DNA from 2 places in the Lentibacillus halophilus genome. Region 2 is predicted to be linked to the other one. Evidence: riboswitches for the same ligand, from Rfam matches in the RefSeq annotation. Region 2 holds a riboswitch; the other holds the start of a gene.
What was found. Region 2 has a riboswitch for S-adenosylmethionine ahead of ACZ5Q7_RS00655 (sodium:solute symporter family protein). Riboswitches for the same ligand answer to the same signal wherever they lie in the genome.

Region 1: linked by a shared signal. The riboswitch ahead of ACZ5Q7_RS08870 (Na+/H+ antiporter NhaC family protein) and the one ahead of ACZ5Q7_RS00655 (sodium:solute symporter family protein) in region 2 are both predicted to bind S-adenosylmethionine.

The regions. Positions count from the first base shown of each region.
Region 1 is NZ_AP043750.1:1,795,842-1,799,044, reverse strand. Features, by position in the region: gene pfkB (1-phosphofructokinase) at 1-648, opposite strand, end outside; gene ACZ5Q7_RS08875 (DeoR/GlpR family DNA-binding transcription regulator) at 645-1,397, opposite strand; SAM riboswitch class I at 1,566-1,679, shown strand; gene ACZ5Q7_RS08870 (Na+/H+ antiporter NhaC family protein) at 1,835-3,151, shown strand.
Region 2 is NZ_AP043750.1:146,379-149,581, reverse strand. Features, by position in the region: gene ACZ5Q7_RS00660 (MFS transporter) at 1-1,183, shown strand, start outside; SAM riboswitch class I at 1,293-1,395, shown strand; gene ACZ5Q7_RS00655 (sodium:solute symporter family protein) at 1,522-3,129, shown strand.

The DNA of each region.
Region 1 (3,203 bases), 1.3 Mb from region 2:
CACAATCACATTACTCACACCTTGTTCCACTAATTGCTGCGAGCACGAATGTGCGTCATGCCAATTATGAATCGTGGTATCAAACAGTTCGCCTAATTCTTCCTGATTCGGTTTCATTAAAAATGGCTGCTGTTTAGCAAGCTTTTTTAACCTTGGACCGGACGTATCCACAACAAGATGCACGTGTCGTGTCCGGCATAACTCACCGACTTTTTCCAAAAATGTATCCCGAATACTGTCAGGTATCCGACCGGCAAGCACGACCGTATCCCCCTGCTGTAATGCCTGCAGTCTGGAAAATAATTGCGCCTGAAGGTTTTCTCCGAGAACAGGACCTGGACCATTTATTTCCGTTTCCTCATCGGCTTTTATTTTTACATTAATCCTCGTCGTCGTGCCAGTACGAACAAATTCGGTAAAAATGCCTTCGTTCTGTAAAAATGTCTCTATATAATCGCCGGTAAATCCACCGACAAATCCCAGTGCTGCCGTATTCGTACCCAGTCTTTTTAACACACGGGATACATTGATACCCTTTCCTCCGGGATAGTACGCAACCTGTTCGGTACGGTTTAAGTCGCCGGTTTGAAAGGTCTGCACATAGGTCGTATAATCAATCGATGGTGTCATGGTACACGTATATATCATGGCGACACGCTCCTAACGTCAGTATGATCTTTTAAAGAGTTAAGCATGTGCTCGTCTGTCAACGTCGTGATCAAACAAGCGGCATCTAATTCAGCAACGCCGGCAAATGTCACACTTTGATATTTACTGTCGTCAGCTAGTACGTATTTGCTTCGAGCCAAATTCAATGCTGAACGTTTAACAACTGCTTCCTCGGGATCCGGCGTTGTATACCCATACACTGTATCAAACCCGTTCACTCCGATAAAACAAGCATCAAACCGGTAATTTTCCAGCATTTCCATGGTTTGTGTGCCAATCAAAGCACTTGTTTTTGACTTCATATAGCCACCGGTCATGTAGGTGGCTATCCCATTTTCCGCGAGCGAATCAATATGTGTGAGGCCATTGGTGACGACGGTTACCTGTTTTCCCTTTAAAAAAGGGATCATCTGCATTGTCGTTGTACCGGCATCCAAAAAAATACAGTCGCCTTCCTCAACAAGTGATGCTGCGTGTTTGGCAATCGCTGTTTTTTCTTGATGGTTTTTGGTTGCCTTTTCACCAATGCTTGATTCACTATTTATCTGTTCATGAATGGTCGCACCGCCATGAATGCGTCGCAGCTTATGCTGGTTTTCCAATTCAGTTAAGTCCCGGCGAACAGTTGATTCCGATGCTCCCGTTATCGCGGAAACATCCTGAATAGTAACGGTTTGTTTTTGATTAATTAAATCAATGATTTTTTGATGACGGTCACTTGTAAGCATACGCCACCTCCCCATCATCATCTTTCACGGTCATTATATCGAAAACGATTACAAAAATCAATCAAAAGTATTCAAAATCAATCAACAACATTCATATATCTCTAATAGAACGCGTTGACACATCTGTACTTGTCTATTATACTTTTTATCTACCAACAAATTTCATATATCTTATCCAGAGTGGCTGAGGGATCTGGCCCAGTGAAGCCCGGCAACCTGCTTAATTCATGGCAAGGTGCCAATTCCAGCAATTCGCGTTTCAGGCGTTTTGGCAGATAAGGTGTTCGGACTGACGCCTTCCAAAACGGAGGGCTTTTTTATTTTTCATTAAAAACGTCGGCGCAGATATCCTTTTCGAAATGACATCATTGATCATTCGACGATCTTGATCAAAAAGCCTGAATACACTTGATACAATCATGAATGGGGGTAACGACATGAATTCTTTAGATTTGAACAAGGGACGCGCATCGGCGTTAATACCATTTATCATTTTTCTATTTTTATTTATCGGTTCCGGTGTGGCTAGTGGGGATTTTTATAAGTTGCCGGTACTGGTCGCGGTCTTTATCGCTGTATTGGCTGCGTTATTTATGAACCGAAACATAGCCTTTAACGATAAACTGGATTCCCTGACCAAAGGAGCGGGGCATCCCAATATTATGCTCATGGTCATTATTTATCTCTTGGCCGGTTCGTTCTCCGCCGTTGCTGAAGGGGTTGGTGCGGTCGACTCCACCGTCAATTTGGGGCTGACAATCCTGCCAGGAAATCTACTCATTGTTGGCTTATTCGTCATCGGCTGTTTCATATCCATTTCGATGGGTACGTCGGTCGGTACGGCTGTTGCGCTTGCGCCCATTGGTGTCGGACTGGCTGAGCAAACAGACATGAGCATCTCGCTTATTTTAGGTGCTATCATCAGTGGCGCGATGTTTGGCGATAATTTATCCATCATATCAGATACAACCATCGCTGCTGTCAAAACACAGGCTGTCAAGATGAGCGATAAATTCAGAGTGAATATTTTCATAGCTCTTCCCGCTGCTATCGTGACAGCTGTTATTTTCATTGCTCTAACATGGAATACCGGTGGATCGATCAGTGGCGACCACCCATTTGATCTGATCAAGGTGGTGCCTTATTTAGCTGTCCTTATTTTTGCTGTTGCTGGTGTCAATGTTCTTTATGTTTTAATCGGCGGGATTATTCTTGCGGGGTTGGTTGGTTTTATTTATGGAACTTTCGACGTGATGGGTCTAATGACGTTGCTTGGCGATGGTATGGCCGGCATGCAGGAGTTGGCTCTGTTAGCCATTTTACTTGGCGGGTTGGTTGAACTTATCCGCGTGAATGGCGGCATTGACTTTCTGTTATACACGATCAGCAATCGAATTAACTCCAGAAAAGGAGCTGAAGCTGGTATCGCCGGTCTAGTCAGTGTTTTTGATTTGTCTACAGCTAACAATACCATCGCTATTATCAGTGTCGGGTCTTTGGCCAAACAAATTGCTGAACGATTTGGTGTTGACCCACGTCGCACAGCAAGCGTTTTGGATATTTTCGGAAGTGCCTTTCAGGGGATTTTACCTTATGGTGCTCAATTACTGGCAGTTGCCGGCGTTGCGTCCATCTCCCCCGTTTCCATTATGCCATACTGCATTTACCCGGTCTTACTGGGGATCGCCGGCATGATTGCCATAGCAACAGGATTCCCGCGGTTCTCAGTGCAGGGGACCAACTCTCATCAATAATGGACGAAACAAATCACCCTGGCAGCAGGGTGATTTGTTATTCATTTGGCAA
Region 2 (3,203 bases):
TGCCGCCGGTCAGCCTGTCATGGGAAAACTTAGTGACATGTTCGGGGCAAAGCGCCTATTCATGGCCGGTCTTCTATTAGTGGCAGGAGCGTCTGTTCTGGCCCCATTTTCACCCAATTTCCCTTTTCTTTTGGGGTGCCGGGCGTTGCAGGCCGTTGGCAGTTCGACGCTATTTCCAAGCGGTATGAGCATCGTCCGCTCCTATATTACCCAAAAACAAGGACGAGCGTTGGCCACATTGTCGGTGTTCTCAACGACATCAGCTGCATTTGGCCCGTCCATTGGCGGTTTTCTGATTGCGGCATGGGATTGGCCATCCATTTTTTTGATTAATTTTCCTTTTATTATTCTATCGTTTACGTTGGCCCAGTTTATACTGCCGAATGCCAGCCAGGGAACATTCGAATTAAGTCGGATAGATTTTCTCGGTATTGTCCTGTTCATGAGTGCCATGGTCGGTTTGATTTTGTTTATTTTATCGCTGGAAACCAGTGTTCGCTGGTGGGCCTTTGCACTATTTTTGTTGGGAGCAGCCGCCTTTATTGGTTATGAACGCAAGCAGGATGAGCCTTTTATTGATTTGCAAGGATTGGTGAAAAACCGCAATGCCTTGTTCGTTTATATTCAGTTTATGAGTATCAATGTCGTATATTATTGTTATTTTTTCGGGTTTCCGACGTATTTGCAGCAGGTGCGTGGTTACAGCGAGCAGCACACAGGCTTGATTATGCTGACGCTTGCAGGGTTTGGGGTCGTGACGGCGCCGATTGCTGGACGGCTTATTGATCAATTTGGCTCCAAACTGCCGCTTGTGATCGGTGCATCCCTGTTACTGACCGGCACCGGTTTGCTATTAACATACCATGAAGCATCCCCTTTAGCATGGTTGATGGTTATTATGTCAGTTTTGGGCATGAGTCAAGGGTTTAATAATATTTCAACGCAAACAACCCTTTACGACAATGTGGATCCGGAAGAGACCGGTTCAGCATCCGGTCTGTATCAGACAAGCCGGTATATGGGGGCCATTTTGTCATCCAGTCTGTTGGGTCTTGCATTTAACGCGTATATGGATACAGCTCATCTTCATTTGGTAGCATTGATTTGTTTTGTTTTTTGTTTGGTGATTGTTTTATTGGCGATAAAACTGCCAGCGCGGAATAGGCTGCGGTCAAGTAAGTAATGAGACGAGGTATCCGCTCGGGTCGTTATAAAAGAAAAACGTGATGTTACTATTGACTCCATCGTCAAAACATTGTAAATTATACCGTATAACATTTGAATAAACGAACTTCTTATCCAGAGAGGTGGAGGGATTGGCCCTGTGAAACCTCGGCAGCGGGCTCGTTTGAGTACTGTGCCAACTCCAACAGACGTATGTCTGACAGATGAGAAGAGGAACCATAGCTGTATCAGTCCTCTTCTTATAGTCGGAAGGGGGCTTTTTTATTTTCAATTTTAATATGAACTTTTTTTAATCAATCATAAGTAAACAAATCTGTTTAGAAGGAGTTGAGTAAAATGACAGCGTATGGTGTATGGATGATTATTCTGGCCGTTGGGTATACGATTGCTTTGATTATCGCCGGGCAAATAGCGAAGCGACGCCTGTCCAATCAAGATAGCTATTTTGTCGGCAATCGCACATTTAATAAATGGATTGTGGCTTTTTGCATAACGGGATTGTTTTCCGGGTCCACCTATATTTCTATTTTGGAGTTGTCGTATTTAAGCGGCCTATCGGCTGTATGGTATGGGGTTGCCGAAATGATGCAAATTTTTATTATTGCGTTTTTGATCATTCGCCCATTCCGGAAAAAGATGCTGGTTACCGTGTCCGGCCTGATTGGTGATACTTATGGGCGTTTGGCTAAAGGAGCCGCAGGGGCGATTACGGCGTTTGCTTTTCCGATGTGGTCGGTTGCTACGGCCATTGCATTTGCCTCAGCTCTGCACGTGTTCACGGGAATCTCGCTTGCTCTTTCGGTTGCGTTTACGGCGATATTGCTGTTCGTTTATTTGCAGGCAGGCGGGATGTGGTCGCTGGCTTTTACACAGTCGATGAACATGATTTTATTTGCAGTGATGGTCGTCATTGGGGTGATTGCCTTTTTCATTCATCCAGGGATCGACGGTTTGGTTGCGTTTGCTGACGAACAACCGGCTATGTTCACATTTGATAACGTGGGGTTGCAGGTGATTGTTGCCTGGTTCGGAACCTTTCTTGTCAACGTTATTCTTGCCCAGGCTGCTTTTCAGATGGCGTTGTCGTCCCGGACACCGGAAGAGGGGCAAAAGGGATTGATTATGGCCGGGTTCATGGCTATCCCATTCATCATCGGTGGTGTGTTATTTGGTGTATCAGCCAGCGTCACCATTCCTCAGGCCCAAACAGGTTTGATTGCCATTCCCCGGTATTTAATGGACGTGCTACCAGCGCCGTTAGTTGGCTTGTTTTTCCTCGGTGTATGGGCATGTGCCCTGGGATGGGGCGGACCATGTCAGTTTTCCGGGGCGACCAGCCTCGGTCGTGATGTGAGCCGTTCGATCAAACCAGCGGCAACAGAGAATCAGCTGATCACCTATACGAAAATCTCATTGCTGCTTTTAACGGTCCTGATGATTGCATTTGGCTTAATGCGCACGGAACAATCAGCGTGGTGGAACGTACTCGCCTGGACAATCCGCAACAGTGCCACGTTTGCGCCGGTTATCGCAGCCTTGTTCTGGCCTGTCGTTACCAAACGCGCCGTCGCGGTGGCATTAGTCACAGGATTTAGCAGTGGGTTGCTATGGTACTATCTGGGTGACTGGGATCCGAATGCGTTCTTCTTGCATATCCACCCCGTTTGGATTGGAAGCTCCGTGAATGTCGTCAGCATTACCGTGGTTACCTTGTTGGACCGGCAAGCAAACTGGTTTATGCGTAAAAAAGACCGTCTGGCGTACATTGGTTTAACGGGAGGAATCGTGTGTGCGGTCATTAATGGTATATATTTCTCTCCGCTTTATCAAAACGGTCTGTTCGGTCTATTTCTATTTGCAGCGATTCTTTGTTTCTTTATCACCGTTATTCGATTTATCCGTCCAGTGGAGGAAAAACAGAGGATCAGGGAAAAAGGCGCATAACTGGTTAGCGGATAACCGTGGATGATTTGACGCTATCGTTCAAGTCGTGACTCGAACGATAGCGTCGTCATCGA